Regions from separate parts of the Paenibacillus sp. FSL P2-0089 genome, predicted to be linked through region 1. Evidence: riboswitches for the same ligand, from Rfam matches in the RefSeq annotation. Region 1 holds a riboswitch; each other region holds the start of a gene.

Region 1 (7,293 bases):
GGTGTGCCGGACAGGTCCATATTGCCATAATACTGGCCTCTCAGGCCGTTCCTTGAGCTTACAGCCGCCGCATGCGTTTTGGCACCCGCCGCGAGCTTGTAATCCTCCCGTGATACCGTGTATTTATGGTTCATGAAGCTTTGAATTTTCACGGTCGGGTTATTCTCAACCAGCATCTTGCCCCATGTCATCGTATATACCCATTTGCTTTGTTTTTGAGACATGATGACAGGGTCTGGAAGCTCTCCGCTCTCCCCGATTCCGATCGGTTTGCCGCCCGCCAGCTTCAGGAGGCTGTCATAATAAGACTGCTTGAAATCATTGTCATAAATGTCGGCGGCCAGAATATCCACCTTGGCGATGCCGGGAAAATAGGCGGCGTACGGCTCAGACGACTTGTTGGGAGCATTCGGATTCCATACCCACAGCAGATTATTCAGCTTATGCGTATTCACCATGCGGTCATAGACCAGGTCCCAGAGCTTCGCGAAGTCATCCTTCTGCCCCCACCAGAACCAGCCGCCGTTCATCTCATGATAGGGCCGCCATAACACCGGAACTCCGGCATCGCGCAGCTCGCCCAGATACTTGGCCACTTCATCCAGCTCAGCGACCAGGGCTTTGTACTGCGGCGTTCCGGGAGTGACATACAGCTTGAATTGACTCTGGCTCAGCGGCTTCTGCACATTGGTCCATACCGGCGCGGTTCCCGGCAGATTCTGATGGAAGGTCATGGCGACAATACCGCCGCCCTCATGCCAACGGATGGCGCTGTCCACGACAGCCTGACGCTGCTTGGCAATGGTCTCCTTGGACTGGTTGCCTATGGCTCCCAGCTCATAGCCATGCAGAACGGCATAGCGGCCGGTTGTGGTGCGGAGCTTATTATTAAATTCATCGGGGCTCTCCAGGTAATCATGCTGGCCGGATATCATCCCCTTGCCGCTGAGATTACTGAGATAGCTTAACAGTGCGGAAGCCTCCTTGGAGGCCGAAGGATTAATGGGCTGTATGGGAGCGGGGGCGGCAGGTGCTGTAACCTTGGCGGCTGCGGGCAGACTGCGCCCTTCCCCCCATGGAAGCAATGAAAGGATAAGGATTAGAGGAAAAATAGTTGTATATAGCCTGTACTTACGGTAAGTGTTCAATGTAATCTCCTTTCTCCAGCCACACTCTCCGGCAGGGCCCCGGAGGTTACGCCTGCCGGATTGTCTGCCTTTCTATAGCTTAGTAGCCCTGCTGGTAAGCAGGGCCATTAAGAGTGGCTTACAGGATTTATAATTGTAACGTCTTAACCAGTAACAGCGCCAATGTTGAACACAGCTGCGGACCTTATGAGCTTACGAAGCGGACGGGAGGAACAACGCGCTTGCCGGAATGGTTCCTTTGGCCTGGCTTGGACTCTGCCACATCAGCCGCGCTTTTGCATCCCCTTGATTCTCATAATACTCTACCTGAATATCATACAGCTCGCCTGCGTTCAGGCTGATGCTGCCCATGCGTTCGGTGCCGCTCTGCTTCACCCAGCTGTCAATCACAAGCTCACCGTTCACCCGTACGCGGATACCGTCATCGGAAGTGGTGTAGATCTGATAAGTCTCCGTGTAGAGCGGCTTCATCTTCCCGCTCCAGCGGACAGAGAAGAAGTCTATGCCGATAGCGGCATCCGGCGTGCCTTGGCGCCAGTTGAAATCAAGCACAGCATCGGTACGCACTACAGCGGGTTCGCCCGATAGAGTCATATTATTGAAGTATTCCGCGTACAGCCCATTGGCAGCAGGAACTTCTACCGGCAGATCCGCCGGTGTTGCTGTAGGAGAAGGAACGGGAACCGCTGTCGGCGTAGGCACCGGTGTTGGCGTTGGTGTCGGTACTGGCGTCAGTGTTGGTGCTGGTGTTGGCATTGGTGTCGTTACTGGTGCCGGCGTTGCTGTCTGTGCTGGTGCTGCTGTCGCTGCTGGTACCGTTGTCGGTACTGCTGTTGCAGCTGGAGCAGGTATGGATGTGTTGCCTGCTCTGGAGAAAAGCGCACTTGCAGGTACGGTTCCCTTCACCTGGCTGGGGCTCTGCCACATCAGATGGACATTCGCATCGCCTGCATTCTCATAATACTCTACCTTAATATCGTACAGTTGCCCCGCAGTCAAGGCTATACTTCCTGTGCGGGCAGTTCCGCTCTGCTTGACCCAGCTGTCGATGACTGCTGTGCCGTTCACCCACAGGCGGATACCATCATCCGATGTAGTATAGAACTGATAGGTCTCGCTGTAAGCGGGCTTAATCTGGCCGGTCCAGCGGATCGAGAAGTAGTCTACACCGAGTGCAGCATTAGGAGTACCCTGGCGCCAATTGAAGCTGATGACATCATCGTTACGCACCATAACCGGTGTCCCCGAGAGCGTCATGTTCTTGAAGTATTCTCCAAGCAAGCCATTCTGGGCAGGCTTACTGTCCGTATCACCGGAGGTTGGGACCGGCTTCGGAATCGGCGCAACGGTTGGTGTTGCAGTCGGCGTTGGTGTCGGTGTTGCAGTCGGCGTTGGTGTTACAGTCGGCGTTGGTGTCGGTGTTGCAGTCGGCGTTGCGGTAGGCGTTGGCGTTACCGTTGGCTTAGGAGCCGCCGCCGGAGCAGACCAGGCCTTATATTGGTCACGGGTCAGTGTGTAGCTGTCATTCATGAAATTCTTGATTGTCGCCGTGCTGTTATTCTCATAGAGCATCTTGCCCCAGTTCATCATGAACACGTAATTCTGCTGAGTTAGCTTCAGCTTCGAGATGTTCGGCATTTCGCCGTTCTCGCCGATGCCGATCGGTTTGCCGCCAGCCAGGCTGGTCAGATCGTCATGATATTTATTCGAGTAGTCGTTATTATATATATCTGCTGCCAGTACATCCACTCTGTCCGCGCCCGGATAGGTCCGTGCATAGGGATCAGAGTTGGCATTCGGCGCATTCGGGTTCCATACCCAAATCAGATTATTTAACTGATGAACGTTCACGAACCGGTCATACATAATATTCCATAGTGCAGTGAAGTTGTCTTTCTTGCCCCACCAGAACCAGCCGCCGTTCATTTCATGGTACGGTCTCCAGAGGATCGGAACCTTAGCATCCCGCAGACTTTTCAGAGAGACAGCTACTTTATCCAGATCAGTGATCAGAGCATTATACTCTGGCGTGCCGGGGGTTACGTATTTGTTAAATTGCGCCTGAGTAATTGGCTTCTGCACATTGGACCATTCGTACTTGGTGCCCGGCAGACTCTGGTGGAAGGTCATGGCGACAATGCCGCCCGCTCTGGACCAGTTCGTTGCACTCCAGACGATATTTTTGCGTTGTGCAGCTACTCCGCTCTCGCTCTGTCCACCGATTGCTCCAAGCTCATACCCATGCAGTGCGGCGTATTGTCCGCTTGTTCCCTTCAGCTTGTTGCTCAGCTCATCCGGACTTTCGAAATAGTCATGCTGCCCTGTAATGATTCCGTTCCCGGAGATCTCATAGAGACTGTTCAGCAGCTTGACCGCCTCGGCTGAAGCATTAGGATTCACTGGTGCTCCTGTAGAGGAAGCAGCCTTGACAGTGGACGGGGCGATTCCCAGTCCCACGGGTACAGCAGACAATACCACGGCCAGCGACAGCACAGCGCAGAGCAAACGAGACTTACGGTAAGTTTTCACAATATTCTCTTCCTTTCGGTAGCCAGGCTGCCACTCTTGCGAAGGCCCTATAGCTTTGCGTCCCTATCTTTCGATTAGGTTTGCCATTGTCGTTTTGGAAGGATCAATCCCTCTTACCGTAAGTATCGTCGATATGCAAATTTAATGTAGAGTAAAAACAAATTTTGTCTGAAAAATAGTTCTAAATGCCTGATTTAAAATTGTAACAATTGGTTAAATAGATAAGTTAGACCTACGAAATGAACTGATGTAGAGCGATATCCTCCCAGTCCAGAGTAATACGGATATTGTCCTCCTCTACCAGCTCAGACCCTGTCTGCACCTCAATGAATTCCACATCGGTAAGAGCAAGAATGGCATGCTTGGTCCCTTCCGGTATCCGCACCACATCTCCCGCCCTCACCTTATGCATCTTCTCATTGATGACAATGCTGGCTTCCCCGCTGACGAAGGTCCAGATTTCACTGCGTTTGTGATGCAGCTGGTAGCTGATATTTTTGCCCTCATTGATGAAAATCCGCTTGGTCAGCACCTCGTTGCCTTCGTCATATTTCACATAATCGATTACCTTGTAGTGGCCCCAGCGGCGCTCTTCGTACATCGGTCTTTGTTCAAAAGTCTTCAGCACTTCCTTGATCCGCGGACTCTCGGCCTTGTGCGTCACCAGAATGCCGTCCGGGCTGGCGGCGATAATCAGATCCTTCGCCCCGATTACCGTGATTGGAATATCCAGCTCGTTAATGAGGCAGGTGCCTTCGGAGTCAGCGGTGATGAAGCCTTTGCCGACATGGTTACTGGTCATTTCCTCGGTCAGCGTATTCCAGGTGCCCAGGTCTTTCCAGAATCCGGCATAAGGCTGCACGACGATGTTCTCTTCTTTCTCCACCACTTCGTAATCGAAGCTAATCGAGGACAGCAGCTTATACTGCTTCTGCAGCTCCTCGTAATTGAGCGGCAGCCCTTTGCGCTGCAGGATATCCAGCAGGTAACCCAGACGGAAGGCGAACACTCCGCAGTTCCAGAGCGCCCCCTTGCCGATCAGCTCCTCGGCCTGCACACGGTCCGGCTTCTCCTGGAAGTGGCTCACCTGCAGGTAACCATTCGCTCCCGCATCTGCGCCCGTTGGAATAATGTAGCCGTATTTCTCCGAAGCATGCTCGGGAACTACGCCCATCAGCGCCAGGTTTGCCCCGCTCACCAGCATGGTGTTCTCCAGCTGCAGCACCGTTTCGAAAAAGGAGGATTCCACGTATGGGTCCACCGGCAGAATCGCCACGGTCTCGCTTGGGGACACCCCCGCGATGGAATACAGGTAGGCCGCCGTCAGCGCAATAGCCGGGAAGGTATCCCGCCGCTCCGGCTCTACAATGATCGGCACCTCGCTGCCGAGCTGGCTCTGGATCATCTCCACCTGGCTGCGCCCGGTCGCCAGATACGAGGACCCGGCCATGCCGTTCTCCTCCAGCTGTCTCCATACCCGTTGTACCATTGATTCCGGTTCACCTGCCGGGCTTGCCAGTACCTTCAGAAATTGCTTGGAGCGTGAATCATTGGACAACGGCCAGAGCCGCTTGCCGGAGCCGCCTGATAGAAGTACTAGTTTCATAGTGAACCCTCCATATCGTATTGTTATTGGGTATTTCTTGTTGCCGGAGCTGTGAGTTAAATCCCGCCTGTTATGAGGGTCGCTGCAAGGAATTTTGGGCTTACGGCCGCTGTTGTCTCCAGATGTTGTTGATTATATTGCTTGCAGCAGATAACATCCGGAGACAAAGGCGGACGCTAACGCTCCTACAGCTCCAAAATTCCTCTCCGCTCCATTTCATAACAGGCTTGTGATTTTATATCCGCTTCGCCCGCTGGCGAAGCTCCCGGCTAAAGATCCGATATTGCCGCTTGTTGTAGCGGCAAGGGGAGCCGGGCCGCCGCTATGCTTGCGCGGCAGCAGTTGAATCCTGGTTGCCGGCAGCCTGCCTTCACGACAATTGAATCCCTGGTTGCCGCCTACTGTTGCGGCGGAGAAAAATTCAAAGGCTCAGAGACTCAAAGACTCTTAAGTGCCGCTTGTTCCAAGGCGTCGCCGCTGACCTAGCGGCTGGAGAGAACAAGAGTATAGGGCAACAAAATCCAAGACAATGGAATTAAAGACCGGAATTCAAGACCTGGATTCAAGACTCTTGTGCCAAGGGCTCGCCGCACAAGTTCGCGGCGGCAGAAGCTAGTTAGTTAAGTACTAGGCACTAGTGCTCCTCATTTCCTCCATTTGGCCCATATCCGAGAAATCAGGTGCACTTATGCTCTTCATTTGCTCGTTTAGCCAACTTTCCCGGGATTCAGGGGCACTTGTGCTCTTCATTTGCTCCATTTGGCCCGCATCCGGGAAATCAGGGGCACTTGTGCTCCTCATTTGCTCCATTTAGGCAACTTTAAGCACCATCAGAGGGATTTATCTCCTTCATTTCATCGCTCAGCCCACTTTCGGCGCATTTAATGGGATTTATCCCTCTCATTTCGCCGTCCAGCCCGCTTTCGGCGCATTTAATAGGATTTATCCCTCTCATTTCGCCGTCCAGCCCGCTTTCGGCGCATTTAATAGGATTTATCCCTCTCATTTCGCCGTCCAGCCCACTTTCGGCGCTTTTAATGGGATTTATCCCTCTCATTTCGCCATCCAGCCCACTTTCGGCGCTTTTAATGGGATTTATCCCTCTCATTTCGCCATCCAGCCCACTTTCGGCGCATTCAATGGGATTTATCCCTCTCATTTCGCCGTCCAGCCCGCTTTCGGCGCATTTAATGGGATTTATCCCTCTCATTTCGCCGTCCAGCCCACTTTCGGCGCATTTAATGGGATTTATCCCTCTCATTTCGCCATCCAGCCCACTTTCGGCGCATTCAATGGGATTTATCGCCGTAACGCTTCAATTGGATTGCCGGTCTACACCGCGCCAGCCACGCTGGCGGAGAATCCGCTAAGCCCGCCCATCTGCGGGCGGCCGACGGAGATATATTCGAGGCCGGTGCCCTCGATCTGCTCTTTGGTATAGACATTGCGGCCGTCGATCAGCACCTGGCGGCGCATGGTTCCGGCAAGCTGGTGCAGGTTGATCTCCTTGAACTGGCTCCAGTCGGTCAGCAGGCAGACAGCATCGCTGCCTTCGGCTGCCTCTTCGGCCAGTCCGCACCAGCGGAGCTGCGGGTGATCGTATTCCTTGCGGAAGTTCTCGGCAGCGATGGGATCGTACAGCTTCACGATGGCGCCCTCGGCGACCAGCGCCTCGACGATCTCACGGGCCGGGGCTTCGCGGACATCATCGGTATTGGGCTTGAAGGCAAGCCCCCAGATGCCAATGACCGCGCCACGCAGGCTGCCGAGCGATTCATGGAGCTTGGAGATAATCATGAAGCGCTGGCCTTTATTGACTTCAACGACGGATTTGAGCAACTTGAACTCATAATCCACATTCCCGGCAATCTGGATCAGCGCATTGGTATCCTTCGGGAAGCAGGAGCCGCCATAGCCGATACCGGCCTGCAGGAAGGTCGCACCGATTCTCTGGTCCATCCCCATGCCGCCTGCGACTTCGGTGACATCCGCTCCTACCTTTTCGCAAAT
Region 2 (7,293 bases), 740 kb from region 1:
GCTGCCGGCGGCGCGGGCTTCGCCGGCTCCGGCCGCACGGCCGCCGGAGCTGCTGGCGCAGCGGCCTGCGGCCCCGCTGCGCCATGACCATCCACATCGGCCTGACCGATCCGGCCGATAGGGTCGCGGGCACTGACCTCGCCGAGGTCGATGCCCCGCTCCCGCGCCAGCTTGCGCGCCCCCGGCGAAGCCAGGGCCGCAGTGCCTGCCGCCGCACCTTCGGCGGCGGCTGGAGCCGTTACCGCAGCGGCCGGTTCAGCCGCTGCGGCACTTGCGGCAGCAGCAGGCGCGCTGCCGCTCTGCGGAGCATTATCTGCTGCAGGCTTGCCCCCGCTGGCAGCACCTGCCCCGGCGGCGCTGCCGATGATGCCGATGGCTTCGCCAACGGCAACGTTCTCGCCCGCCTGGCGCAGGATGGAGGAGATGACGCCGTCCTCCTCTGCACTGATCTCGAGATTGACCTTGTCGGTCTCAAGCTCGGCAAGCACATCTCCCTGGCCGACAGTGTCGCCTTCTTTAACCAGCCATTTGTAGATCGTTCCTTCGGAAATCGATTCGCCCAAATCGGGTACTTTTATCTCGGACACAGGCCGTACCTCCCCAAATATAGTGGTGTGCGTGATATCGGATGACCGCCTTGCTGTGCTCAGGAAGACGGTACAGGTGCTTGCACTGCAGCATTCAATTTCAGGGCTTCCCGGACAATGCGCCGCTGCTCGAAGCTATGGACATCTGCGTAGCCGCTGGCCGGACTGGAACGGTCCGGACGGCCGATATACTGGACAGTGACCTTCTGCGGTGCGATGGCGCGCAGCCGGGATTCGGCATACGTCCACCCGCCCATATTCTTCGGTTCTTCCTGCACCCAGACGATCTCCTCCAGAGAGCTGAAGCTGCTCAGGTGAGCGCCAAGCTCGCGTTCCGGGAACGGATAGAGCTGTTCCATGCGCAAAATGTGCAGCCAGGAGAAGTCCTGTCCGCGCGTTGCCTCCAGCTCCGTCTGCAGGTCGATGGCCACCTTGCCGCTGCATACCACGAGGCGCTTCACGGCTTCCGGCTTACTGCCGAGCAGCGGCTCGGGAAGAACCGGCTGGAAGGTGCCCGAAGCGAGGTCCGCTCCGGCTGAGGTGCTGCGCGTGTTACGGATCAGGCTCTTCGGCGCCATGATCACCAGCGGCCGGGCATCCGGTTGTCCGCAGAGCGCGGCCTGACGGCGGAGCAGATGGAAATACTGCGAAGCGCTGGTCAGGTTGGCTACAGTCCAGTTCTCCTCGGCGGAGAGCTGGAGGAACCGTTCCATTCGGCCGCTGGAGTGCTCTGGTCCTTGGCCTTCATAGCCATGAGGCAGCAGGATCGTCAGATTGCTGCGCTGCGTCCACTTGGCACGGCCGGCGGAAATGAACTGGTCGATAATGACCTGAGCGGCATTGGCGAAGTCGCCATATTGAGCCTCCCAGATGACGAAGGTCTCCGGTGCGAACACGTTATAACCATATTCGAAGCCGAGGACAGAGGCCTCGGACAGCGGACTGTTGTAGACGCCGAAGGAAGCGCTGGAATCACTCAGCTGATGCAGCGGAGAATAGAGTTCGCCGTTCTCGCTGTCATGCAGCACCAGATGGCGGTGGGCGAAGGTGCCGCGCTGTGAATCCTGTCCGCTGAGGCGGATCGGCGTGCCATCCTTCAGGATGGTAGCGAAGGCCAGTGTCTCTGCCAGCGCCCAGTCTACCCGCTCTCCGTCATTCAGCGCATCCTTGCGGCGCTGCAGAATCCGTTCCAGCTTCGGATAGACCTTGAAGCCTGCCGGTACGCGCAGCAGCTCGCGGTTAATCTCCTGCAGACCAGCCAGAGGGAAGGCAGTCGGACGCTGCTGGGGACTGCCATTATCCAGCGCGACGGCGGTTTTGGACTCCGCATTCTTCTGCTTGCCTTCCTTCATCTGATCGAAGGCCTGCTGGAGGACGCTCTCCGCCTCGGCAATCATGTTCTTCAGATCATCGGCTGTGATTACCTTCTCGCGCTCCAGGCGTTCTGCATAAGCGCGGTACACAGTAGGGTGGTTCCGCACTTTGCCGTACACAATCGGCTGGGTCGTCTCGGGATCATCCATTTCATTATGTCCGTGGCGGCGGTAGCCGATCAGATCAATCAGGAAGTCCTTCTTGAACATATGGCGGTAAGCGCTGGCCAGACGGACTGCGGCAATGCAGGCTTCCGGGTCATCGGCATTAACATGCACGACCGGAATCTCATACCCTTTGGCCAGGTCGCTGGCATAATGGGTGGAGCGGGAATCCTCGCTCTCGGTGGTGAAGCCGATCCGGTTATTGACGATAATATGCACGGTACCGCCATTCTGATAACCCTGCAATTTGCCGATATTAAGCGTCTCAGCGACAATACCTTCGCCAGGGAAGGCTGCATCGCCGTGCATCAGCACAGCCATAGCCTTGCTTGTGTTCAGCTTAGGCAGTCCCGGAGCGTTGCGTTCTTCCTGTGCGGCGCGTGTGAAGCCCTCGACGACAGGATTGACGAATTCAAGATGGCTCGGGTTATTGGCCAGCGTGATCCGGGTGCGCACGGTCTCGCCTTCGCGGACGGCACGGTCAGCCCCGAGATGGTACTTCACATCACCGCTCCAGCCGTAGGTCACGCCCATGGAGCCTTCCGAAGGGAACAGCTCTTTGTTCGGCGAATGATGGAACTCTGAGAAAATAATATCATAAGGCTTGCCCAGAATATGAGCCAGCACATTAAGTCTTCCGCGGTGGGCCATACCCATCAGGATATGCTCGGCGCCGTCATGCGCGGCAGCCCGCACAATCTCATCCAGCATTGGCACAAGGGCATCATTGCCCTCCAGGCTGAAGCGCTTTTGACCGACGAAGGTCTTGTGCAGGAAGGTCTCAAAATGCTCCACCTGAACCAGCCGCTTCAGCAGCTCTTTGCGTTCTGTATTATTCAGCGGGGCAGGGGAGGTCATCGATTCCGCCTGGCTGTTGAGCCAGCGCAGCTCGCGTTCATCATGCACATGCCCGAATTCATAAGCAATGGTCTGTGTATAGGCCTGGCGCATTCTGTGGACGGCATCCATCGCGGTATGCACATCCGCAGGGGCATTATCCCAGATCAGCGAAGCGGGCAGGGCATTAAGATCCTCGCGGGTAAGCTCGTAGGTCTCCAGCTCCAGCCATTTGGCCATCGGGTTCGTGCTGCGCTCCAGCGGGTCAATGTCTGCGGCCATATGGCCATATATTCGAATATTGGCGATCAGCTTCGAAGCCTTGACAGCCTTCTTGAGCCACTCGGCATCTGCTGATACGGCAGGCCTTGGAGCCCTCTCGGCATCGGGTGCCAGTGGAGGGGGGCCGGATACGGTGAAGAGATCGCGGTAATGCTGTTCAACAGAAGAGGGGTCCTTGACAAATTGCTCATATCTTTCTTGGATGTAGCCCAGGTTGGGGCCGTAGTATTTGCTCCATACTGTGTCGTTATAGGGCTCTTTGACTGCCATGAATAGGTCCTCCTAACGGATAAACTCCACGCGAGGCATCCAGTGTGCCACTTGGCGGAGCTGCAAATGTTTGCGGTTTCATTCTCATCCTATTGTGCTACTTTCCGGCGGGGTAATCAATTCATACTTTCGGTCAATCCGTTCGCAATTTGGCATGATTCATTACAGTATTCATACGGAACTATCATAAATAGAAAAAACTCATATAACAGCCCGTTATACATACAAATGGGTAATTGTCTCTATACGATGTTGCGTGCAGCGGCAAGTCGGGGCGGATGGGGTTCCCTTTAGTATATTTAAACTATTAGATAGTGTTTGAACTTGGAACTGGAAATATTTATACAAGCCGCTGGCAATTTCAGCTAAGTTTCCTCACATTTTTTCATAAAAAAATTCCAGAAAACGACACACTAATTGCGTATGATCTTGTATAATGTTATTGCGGAGAACGGTTTCATCGATTCTTGCCAGATCCTTTCATGATGGAAAGGGTCCAGTAAAAGGTAAACCTGCCGAAAGACAGGGGCACAAAGTCTCGGATCTAAAGTAGAAATACTACAAAGTAGCAATACTACTATGATGGCCGGACTGCCTGGGGACGCGAAAATTCTAGGAGGAGATTTCTTGGATATGTCCAACCAGGGGAATGACGAGCTGCAGGCAGTAGATCTGGATTTAGAATGGGTGCACTTGCTGATGTCTGCCAAGCAGGCGGGGATCGCGGCGGAGGATATCCGCCGGTTTCTAAGTGAGAAGGCGCTCCAGGCGATGTAAGGGCGGTCATCATTGTTCGGATACATACAGAAAAGGCACAGCGTCCGGTACGCTGTGCCTTTTCTGTATGCCGCTTGAAAGGCTGCCTTCGCCGAAGGTGGCCTCCCTGCCGTGCGGAGTCTTCCCTGTGGCATATAATGCTCGTCTAGTTGTCCTTTTGTTCCATGCGCCATTTCTGGTAATCGAGGAATTCCTTGAATTCGCGTTTGCTTATACCGGAGGCCATGGCCTCCTGAACAAGCCGGAACCATTCCCCGTCCAGAGCCTGTTCTTCCGTCTCTGCCAGTCCGCCATACAACAGTGCATGAATGGATACCTGAAGCGCGTCAGCGATTTTTTCGATGAATTGAATGGAGGGGTTGGATTGAATGTTCCGTTCCACATTACTGAGGTATGATTTCGCCACATCAGCCTTATCGGCAAGCTCGGATAACGAATAGCCCTTCTCCAGCCGGAGTTTGTGGATGCGGCTTCCCATAGTATCTGACACGATTACAACGCCCTCCGTACTTTTTTTGGTGAAAAATAAGAAGTTATATGCTTTGCGCTATACATTCTCCTTATCTTTCTCGTTGAAACGGTACCGCCCGTTCAAAGGCCGGCAAAGCCGTTTTCTCTTGTCAGTATAACAAAAATCCGCAAAACGGACAAAAATCCTTGAACCCGGCAGCGGGAAAAAAGAAACGGCATACCCGGCCCGGATGAGGGAGGATATGCCGTCTTGATGGATTGCTGAAACGCTGCCTTCCTAATAAAAGGCCGGCAAAGCCATTTTCACTTGTATAGGCTGGCCCCTGATCTACTTGGCTTCTCCCACTCCTTGAAGAGCATCGAAGGTCCAGTTCAGAGCTAAGCCGTCACCCTGGAAAATGTTCTGATCGAGCGTGTTGTCTACGAATTCGAAGGCGATCTTGAAGGTCTTGGACCCGGCGGCGGCAATCCCTCCTGGCAGTACACCTGCTGCTACGAGATCGTAGCTGGGGGTGTTTTTCAGATCCTTCAGGGAGATCTCGGACAGCACATGACCGCTTAGTGAACCGCCGGTGTACGTATTATCCAGGAGCTTGACCTTGAAGTGGTCTCCGAGATCCTGGCCCGCGTTATCGCCCTTGGCATCGGTCACGGTGTAAGTGGTGGCAAGCTTGAGGAATTTGATATCCAGTGTGCCGTCATTGGACAAGGTGAAGGTGCGGACGGTGTAGTCTCCCGGCTTCAGATTCGTCAGCGCTACCGGAGTATTGAAGGAAGAGCCGAGCTTCAGCGTACCCGCTGCGAAGGTTGCCGTGCTGGTAGCTGTGGAGCTGAAGTAAGCGAAGGTGCCCCCGCCGATTAAAGACAAGCCCAGTGCTGCCGATGCTACGCCAAGACCCAATGTTTTTTTGATACCCATTATTTATTTCCTCCTCGAATGGTTTGTTTTTGTGGAATTATTTGAGCGTGCCTTTTTCCTGGTTGGCTTCGAAATTCAGAGTCAGTGCAAGCGTGTCGCCCTGATAATAGTTCTGCGGCTGGAGGGTCTCCTTGAAGGCGAACTGGATGGTCAGGTTATCCGAGGTGCCGGCTTTGATGCCGGACTTCTCTCCGCCTAAGATCGCTCCGAGAATTCCCCGGGCCACCAGATCGGGACTCTCCTGCTCCAGATCGGCCAGCGAGATGACCAGGAGCGGCGATTCCTTCTTATCCTTGTTCACGAGGAAGGTCACAATAATATCATCCTTGAAATTATGGGAGCCGTTGTCTCCCTGGGCGTCTGTAATGGCCGATGAGGTGCGCAGTACCACTTTGGGAATATTGAGCGTCCCGTCATTTTTGAGCTTGAAGTCCCGTAAGACGGTATCGCCCGGCTTGAGATTGCTGAGATTAACAATGACGGAGGGATCAGATTGTAATGATAGGGTTCCGTTGTTAAAAGAAGCTGAGGAAGTAGAAGTGCTGCTGAAGTAAGCGAAGGTGCCTCCGCCGACCAGGGTTAAGCCTAATGCTGCCGATACAACGCCGAGACCTAATGTTTTTTTGACGTTCATTTGTTCATCCCTCTCTTATGAGTCTGCTTTGTGCATAGCCGGTGCTTCCGGCAAGCTGTATTGTGGCTCCGCGTTTCGTAAACGGGAGAGAACAATTGATCATTGTACGAGGTCAGTCAGAGTATCCGGCCCGCCGCTGCTGGCTGCGGATGACGGGGCATTCTTCTTTTCCAGTGCCGCAACGGCCTTCCAGGAAGAATACAGCGCGTAGAGAAGCAGGAGCAGTCCGGGAATAATCATCAGCACTACGCTTCCGGCTTTGGAGACTGCGAAGCTCATGGCATAGCCCACATAGGGGACGGTCACGCCGGTGTACTCACCTACCACATTCGTGGAACTGACGGCTGCGGTGTCGGCTGAATCATTATTGTCGCCCTTGGTGGTGTAGCTGGCTTCCCCCAGAGCACTGTTCAGCTCGGCAGCGACCACGCGGTGGGTAATCAGGATATTATCGGGATTCAGAAAAGTGATCACATCGCCCTTCTGGAACCGGGTCATGTCCCCGCCCGGCTTAATGGCCACAATGGAACCGGTCTGGATGCCGGGCTCCATGGAGCCGGATAATACCGTCTTGATCTGGTAGCCGAAGAAGGAGGGCTCGCCGCCGGAGGCTTTGGAGATGACAACGGCTGTGATTAGCACCAGGAACACTATAAGAATCAGAGTGGAAATTATCGTATTGACTATTTTTCGGATGCGCATCTTATTCGCCGCCTTTGCTGGGTTCAGATTGTGGAGCCGGTGTAGCTGTAGGAGCAGGCTGCGCGCCGTCCATTACAGTGCCTGGAATTACGCTGCCGGGTAATGGATCTGGAGTTGCTTCCGGTAAAAGAATCTCAGACGCCGGAGTGGCAGTGGGAATAACCTCTGCTGCTGCTGAAGCTGTGGGGACTGGATTGTCCTCTACAGGCGCTGCGGGAGCAGGCTCCTCTCCCGGCTGGCTTTTGTCAGGAAGACTGGTTGCGGCCGGCTGGTTCT
Region 3 (7,293 bases), 3.8 Mb from region 1:
AGGATCTGCCGTTTATCTTCGAACGCTTCTACAAAGCGGATAAAGCCCGCCTGCGCGGGGAGACGGGCGGTACCGGGCTTGGTCTTGCTATTGTGAAGAATATCGTCGAATCGCATCACGGCAGCATTTATGCCTCCAGCAAGCTGGGAGAAGGCACCACATTTACCCTGCGGCTTCCTGTCGAAAAACAGTAAACCAAGACCATGCATGACAGCGCCTCTGAGAGCAGAGGTGCTTTTTGTTGAAATCACCACATTAATATTGTTCATCGTGAAACATATATTCAAGCTAAGGCTTGCAGGAGGCTGGGCATTATGATCTTATCCTTGGACCAAGGTACTACCAGCTCACGGGCAATTCTCTTTGATACAGAGGCGGAAGTGATTTCGCAGGGGCAATATGAGATCAAGCAATCCTTTCCCCGCCCAGGCTGGGTGGAGCATGACCCGGAGCAGATCTGGGAGAGCCAGCTTGCCGCAGCCAGAGATGCCATTGCAGCAAGCTCTGTACCGGCTAATCACATCACGGCAATCGGGATTACCAACCAGCGGGAGACTGCACTTATCTGGGATAAAATTACAGGCGAACCGATCTATCCGGCAATTGTCTGGCAGGACCGGCGGACAGCAGACCAATGTGAGGAGCTGAAATCGCAGGGGATGGCCGGAGTCATTGCGGACAAGACGGGGCTTGTCATCGACGCGTATTTCTCGGCGACCAAGCTGGCATGGATTCTGGATCATGTACCGGGAGCAAGAGAGCGTACGGGCAAGGGAGAGCTCCTGGCGGGAACGATAGACACCTGGCTGATCTGGAAGCTGACCGGGGGTGCGGTACACGCTACAGACGTTACTAATGCTTCAAGAACGATGATGTATAACCTGCATGAGCGCCAGTGGGATGAAGAGCTGATAGACACGCTGCGTATTCCGCCGTCCATTCTGCCGGAGGTGAGGATGTCGGGCGGAGATTTCGGTGTCTGTGACCAGCAGTGGTTCGGTCTGGAGATTCCTATCCGGTCGGTGCTGGGGGATCAGCAGGCAGCGCTGTTTGGTCATACCTGCCTGGAGGCAGGCAGTGCTAAGAACACCTATGGGACAGGCTGCTTCATTCTCATGAATACAGGCACTGAAGCTGTGGCATCCAGTCATGGCCTATTGACTACGGTAGCCTGGGGCATGGGGGATGAGCTCTATTATGCACTGGAAGGCAGTGTCTTCGTGGCTGGAGCGGCTGTGCAGTGGCTGCAGGAGGGGCTGGGGCTAATTGTCGCGCCCGCCGACTCGGAAGAGAAGGCCAGCGAGGTGGACGAGAGTGAGGGGGTTGTGGTAGTGCCAGCCTTTACCGGCCTGGGTGCGCCTTACTGGGATATGTATGCGCGGGGCGCCATATTCGGCTTGACGCGTGGCACCACCTCCGCACATCTGGTACGGGCGACGCTGGAATCACTGGCCTTCCAGTCCCGCGATGTCATCGACGCAATGCAGAAGGATGCCGGCATGCCGCTCACCGGCCTGAGGGTAGACGGCGGTGCGGTGCGCAACAATCTGCTGATGCAGTTCCAGGCCGATATTCTGGGCAGCGAAGTGACACGTACAACCTACGCGGAGACTACAGCACTTGGCGCTGCGCTGCTAGCCGGACTTACCTCCGGGGTATGGACCCGTGAGCAGCTAGAGAGCTTCAATACGGCCGAGAAGGTCTTCTCGCCGCAGATGGAGCCGGAGGAGCGGGAACGCAGATACGGTGCCTGGCAGGATGCTGTGTCGCGCACGATGGGCTGGGAGAAGCATGAGGGCAAGCACGAAGGCAGACTTTAGAGCGGAGTAGAGGCATTAAGAACAGAAACGGCCCGCAGGCAGAAACTCTGCTGCGGGCCGTTTTTTACTCTGGAACAGAATGAACAGTAAGATTAGTACTCCATTACAAATGCGACATTCTGCCATCCGGCGCCCACGGTCCAGAACAGGACCTTGTCTCCGCGTTCAAGCTGCCCGGTAGTGACGGCTCTGTGAAGGGCAATGAACGGGCTGCTGGTCGAGGTATAGCCGAACTCATCGCCTATGTAGACTGCGGCCTCAGGGTTAATACCGGTTTTGCCGGAGACGGCCTGGATGTTCGGAAGAGACAGCTGTGAGAAGCAGGCAGCCTTGACCGATTCAGGGGCAATCCCGTTGTTGCTCAGCAGAGTGTTGATTGATTCGGAAGCGGCATCCACACAGATGGAATCATCGAATGGAATGAACTTCACATTGAACTCTCCTGCGGCAACACCGGTGCGTCCGAGCTTAGCCAGGCCTTCTGCCGGGAACAGAGAGTTGCCGTACACACAGGTGTCTGTCTGGTAGATAGAGTCAATGAAGCCGACCGAATGCTCATCGCGCTCCAGAATAACAGCGGCAGCGGCATCACCGAAGTTCGCGTAATATACCGGATCATTCTTGTCCGCATGCGGTGCCACGTAATCGGAGCCGATGACCAGGGCGCGGCGGATTCTCGGGTTCGCCATCATCTGGCGGCTGACCTGCTCAACCGAGGCGGTCATTCCGGCACAGTTGGCATTGCTGTCAATACAGATGGTATGCGAAGCTCCGTTAATCAGGCGGTGAATCATCAATGAGTTCGTAGGAAATATATATTCAGGGGTTTGGCTTGCATAAGCGATCAGGTCAATGTCAGGGCCGGTAAGACCGGTCTTCTCCAGAACATTACTTGCGGCTTCAAAAGCCATTGTCAGGGAATTCTCATCCGGGCTGTCGATGCTGTAGCGGTTTTCACGGCCCAGAGTAGCCAGCAGTCCACGGATATCAATACCTTTGTCATCAAAATGCTGAATGAAAAAGTCATTGCCGATTCTTTTGTCTGGATGGTAGATATCAATGTCCTTAATGCGAATCCCCGCCATAGTACAGACCTCCTAAAGTTTTGTTAGCTATACTTCTCACGAATCTGCTTCTTACAAAACTCTCTTCCAGCATTAGCAGCCGGTTTAATGAATGAACCTGTGCGTTTCAAGCGGCTGATTTAGGTTTAAATTGTATTTATTAAGCTTGTACGGTTGAAGTGATCTCCAGATTCTCAAGTCCTGCTTTGCGGCCCAGGCGTGCCAGCTGCATTTTGAGGATCGGGTTATTTTCCAGGGTAAGACTCACTTTCTGGAAGCCATCAGCCTTGAACATGATGAAGCAGCCTTCAAGCAGCGGTACAACATCAGGAGCGGTTACATTCAGCTTGCGGCAGTCGATCTCTAGTGCATATTCAGCAGGGCTGATCGGGTTAATAGTCTGCTGGTAAGCCTGTATAGATTTGAGCCCGTCCTCGTTAGAGAAGGTTCCCTCCAGCTCAATATTGATTACTTTCTTCGCAGTATCTGTCTTCAAAATAAATTGTCCCATGTTGATCTCTCCCTAAGTGTAATTTCCAATACCTCCAAAACGTTATTCCTGCGACTATATTCGACAAAACCGCAATTCGATTTGGGATATTTTGCCTTCATTATAACCAGATCATACTGAAACGTGCAATCAAAAGTCGAAATTTGTAGATTTATGAAGATTTTTCTTTGATTTCCTCCAGAGTATCCAGCAGCACATTAAAGGCCGAAATCACCCGGGGGGCACCGACGCAAGGGGTCAGATGCAGCAGCACGCCCTTGATCTGCTCGACGGTCATGCCAACGCGGAGCGCCATTACATAATGAACCCCCAGCTGTTCATATTGTCCCATCGTAATCAGCGACGAGATCACCGCGATCTCCTTCCAGTCAGAGCCAATCGTGGTCCGCTGAAAAATATCGCCATAGGCATTGCCCATGATATATTCGGCTAATTCCGGAAAATGCTCTTTGATCGGAGCCAGGGCCTTGGCCCCATAATCTCCTGAGAGATCAGTGAAATGATCGAGTCCGCTGTTCATGTTCTTGTTCACGATATGTCCTCCTGATAGTAGGTTAGAAAAGGTGTGCGGATACGGCTTCCTTACGTAAGATCCAGCGTGCGGTGGGCCGTAGGAGGCATTTCATCACGGTCAGTCAGCAGCTCAATTACAGCTGCCTTGTTAAGTGCCACAGTTTCTTGGATTGCGGCAGCGAACTCCTCCTGCGTCTCGCAGCGGAAGCCGGCTGCACCCAGCGATTCGGCGAATTTCACGGCATCCATCGGAACCTCGAAGATCGTACCGTCAATCCGGCCAGTCGTTTTCTCCATACCCTTAAGCGCCATATCCAGCTGCTTATTGTTCACCACAATGAAAATCACCGGAATGTCCTTGCAAACGGCTGTGTTTATTTCAGTTCCGAGCATCATAAAACAGCCGTCACCGGTAATGCAGAAGACAGTCTCTCCGGGAGAAGCCGTCTTGGCGCCGATCGCCATGCCAATTGAATTGCCCATGCAAGCAAAGTAGGCATCGAATATGAAGCTGCCGGGCCTGCGGACATTGAACCATTTCACAGCATTGAACCCGTGGCTGCCGTCATCTACAAACACGCTGCTGTTGTAAGGAATCAAGTCGCTCATCGTGCTCATTACCGAAGCCAGAGAGAGCCCCGCCAGCACGGGCAACTCGTCATTGTAAGCATTGGAGATTGTGATTTCATGCTTGGTGACCGTAGAGGGGTCCAGCTTCTGAAGATACAGTGCCAGGTTGTCCCTTAAGTCCCCGCCGACAGCGATGGTGGATGAGGACAGTATTTTGCCGACAAAGGTTGGATCTACATCGAACTGGATCAGCTGCGGCGGATGATTCTCCGGCTTCAGGTTGCAGATGGTCATGTCGCTCAGGCGGGAGCCCAGAACAATGAACAGGTCGCTGTTGTTCAGCAATTCATCGCCGTGCGAGGAGCCGCCAACGCCGACAGGACCGTGGTAGAGCGGGTGATCATGAGCTATTGCACCTTTGCCGCCTGGAGAGGTGACTACAGGAATGTTGAAGGTTTCGGCCAGCTGAACCAGTTCCTGATGGGCACCTGAGCGGTTGACGCCTTTACCGGCAATGATCAGCGGCCTAGCGGATTGATTAATCGCCGAGATGACCCGGTCATAGTTCTGATAACTGACTAGTCCCTCGCGTTCCGGCAGAACAATCCGGCATTCCGCGAGCCGCTCTGTCTGCACATCAAACGGAATGCAGAGATGGACCGGACCTTTTTGGTCACCGAGGGCGATGGATAGGGCATGGTTGAAAATCGTGCTGAAGTGATCGCCGCGTTCAACGAGCTTGCTGAAGAGGGTGGCCGGCCGGAACATATCCGCCAAATCAGCCAGGTAGGAAGTGGAATCCTGACATTGGGGAATGCCCAGCTCCTTGATGGACTGATGTCCGGTGATGAAGAGGACGGGAAGATTATTGGCCTTGGCATGCGCTGCTGCGGTGAGCAGATTCGTTCCCCCCGGACCGGAGGTGCCGAAGGCTACCCCGAGACTGCCGGTCTTCAGAGCATAACCGCCGGCGGCGAAGCCGGAGCTGGATTCGTGCCGGCCGGGGATGAACTCTATACCGTAGTCAACCATTTTCAAAGCGATGGGGCAAATAGACTTGCCTATGATTCCAAAAGAATGAGTGACTCCCAGATCGTGTAATGCTTCCGCCATATAATCTGCAACTGTCTTCAGAACATCCACCCCGCAAGTTGTTATTTGTATACGTCAGCAATAGAAAACCTGTACTCACCATTGGAGCACAGGTCTGTTGCACGAATCACCATAATCAAACGCGAAACCTAAGGCGTTCACAGTTTTTCAGCAACCTGGCTGTCATGATCCCACTTCAGAAATGAGACTGTAGATCCATGGCTTTGCGTCATTCCCTTTCGGTGAATTTTGCCGGTATGCGGTTATAAATGAATTTGTGGAGAATTTTCCTTTACAATATATTCCTTGCTCCGCTTTTGTCAATAACCCCTGTGAGAAGAAACTCGGAATTTGACGAATATTCAGGAGTGGAAATGGCTAAATATTTGGATTTTCAAACTTTTGAAAATGGTTGTCCCTGGAAGACTAAAGTCTTAAAATGCAAATGGCCGTTTAGGTTGATTAATGTGGGAAGTGAGCACAAAGCCTCATTACATTCCTGATTTACTGCAAAACATTAAGAATTCACTAGATATACAGCATTACATATTTCGGTGATAGGACTTAAGTAATAGTGATGTGAGATATTAGCTTATAGACAAGCCATGACAATAGAACGACTATAGTAAAGAAGTGCAAAGCACGTTTTTTACCCTTATGCACAATTTCAACAATTTGTGAATATTACATAACAATCTTTGTTTTGCCCAAAAAAAGAGACACCTCCCGCAGAAAATTCCGCAGGCGTGTCTCTTTGTGCTGAGGTTAAAATTTGAAAATATGAATTGTTTTTTGCAGGTTGAAGACCGCGGAGGTCATCTTCTCTGTCTCCTCAGCTACGGATTGAAGAGCATGAATCTGTTCGTTCATCGCTGCGGATACCTCTTCCGTCCCTGCGGCGGTCTCCTGGGTGATGGCTGAGATATTCTCGATCGCCCCGGAGATCTTGAGCGCGCTCTCCAGCATAAGGTCACTCTCTGCGGAAAAGGAGGCAATCTGCTCGGTTATGTATTGGACACTATGCACAATTTGAGCAAAAATGTTGGCTGTCTCCGTAATCATCTCATTCTGCACCTGGACTACCTCTTCATTGATGGCGATGTTATCGATAGCCTGCTTGATATCCGCTTCGATGCTGCGTACCAGACCGAACACCTCTTTGGTTGAAGCGGTGGATTCCTCGGCCAGCTTGCGGACCTCCTGGGCAACAACGGCGAACCCGCGGCCATGCTCGCCTGCACGGGCGGCTTCAATAGAAGCATTGAGCGACAGCAGATTGGTCTGTTCAGCAATTTCGGTAATCGTCTTGGTAATCATCGTAATGCCTCGTGCGTTATGCGATAGGGCTTCGATAGTATCCGCCACCTTCTGGGTAGCCTGGATGTTCTTGCGCATGCCTTCGGCTTGGGTATCCACCGATTGCCGTCCCTGTTCTACCAATTCCAGCGTATGTACAGACCTTTTATTCATTTCCTTGGTGGAATTCGTATAATTGGAGACTTTGATTTCGATATCCTTGATCGATTCGGTCATATCAGCGATATCCACCGAGATTTCGTTAGCACCGAGGGCCAGTTCATTGGAGGAGGAGGCCACCTGCGCCATGACAAACTTCAGGTTCTGATTCTTGTCTTCAATCCCGCGGCTGGCGTCCATAACCTGACGGGTAATCTGTGAGGCATCGGTGAGGATTTTTTTGAGCTTGTCAATCATGGTGTTGAAG

The links. Region 1 has a riboswitch for cyclic di-GMP ahead of NST69_RS03390 (PA14 domain-containing protein). Riboswitches for the same ligand answer to the same signal wherever they lie in the genome.
Region 2: linked by a shared signal. The riboswitch ahead of NST69_RS00375 (anti-repressor SinI family protein) and the one ahead of NST69_RS03390 (PA14 domain-containing protein) in region 1 are both predicted to bind cyclic di-GMP.
Region 3: linked by a shared signal. The riboswitch ahead of NST69_RS19550 (thiamine pyrophosphate-binding protein) and the one ahead of NST69_RS03390 (PA14 domain-containing protein) in region 1 are both predicted to bind cyclic di-GMP.

The regions. Positions count from the first base shown of each region.
Region 1 is NZ_CP152006.1:830,092-837,384, reverse strand. Features, by position in the region: gene NST69_RS03395 (glycosyl hydrolase) at 1-1,148, opposite strand, end outside; gene NST69_RS03390 (PA14 domain-containing protein) at 1,341-3,677, opposite strand; cyclic di-GMP riboswitch class I at 3,692-3,772, opposite strand; gene NST69_RS03385 (sugar phosphate nucleotidyltransferase) at 3,910-5,283, opposite strand; gene NST69_RS03380 (hypothetical protein) at 6,104-6,544, opposite strand; gene NST69_RS03375 (UDP-glucose/GDP-mannose dehydrogenase family protein) at 6,616-7,293, opposite strand, start outside.
Region 2 is NZ_CP152006.1:89,314-96,606, forward strand. Features, by position in the region: gene odhB (2-oxoglutarate dehydrogenase complex dihydrolipoyllysine-residue succinyltransferase) at 1-587, opposite strand, end outside; gene NST69_RS00370 (2-oxoglutarate dehydrogenase E1 component) at 647-3,514, opposite strand; cyclic di-GMP riboswitch class I at 4,010-4,113, shown strand; gene NST69_RS00375 (anti-repressor SinI family protein) at 4,148-4,291, shown strand; gene NST69_RS00380 (helix-turn-helix domain-containing protein) at 4,437-4,769, opposite strand; gene NST69_RS00385 (TasA family protein) at 5,091-5,681, opposite strand; gene NST69_RS00390 (TasA family protein) at 5,719-6,315, opposite strand; gene NST69_RS00395 (signal peptidase I) at 6,415-7,017, opposite strand; gene NST69_RS00400 (hypothetical protein) at 7,019-7,293, opposite strand, start outside.
Region 3 is NZ_CP152006.1:4,643,601-4,650,893, reverse strand. Features, by position in the region: gene NST69_RS19575 (ATP-binding protein) at 1-194, shown strand, start outside; gene glpK (glycerol kinase GlpK) at 315-1,820, shown strand; gene NST69_RS19565 (3-oxoacyl-[acyl-carrier-protein] synthase III C-terminal domain-containing protein) at 1,913-2,905, opposite strand; gene NST69_RS19560 (hypothetical protein) at 3,045-3,395, opposite strand; gene NST69_RS19555 (carboxymuconolactone decarboxylase family protein) at 3,547-3,927, opposite strand; gene NST69_RS19550 (thiamine pyrophosphate-binding protein) at 3,978-5,621, opposite strand; cyclic di-GMP riboswitch class I at 5,738-5,834, opposite strand; gene NST69_RS19545 (methyl-accepting chemotaxis protein) at 6,336-7,293, opposite strand, start outside.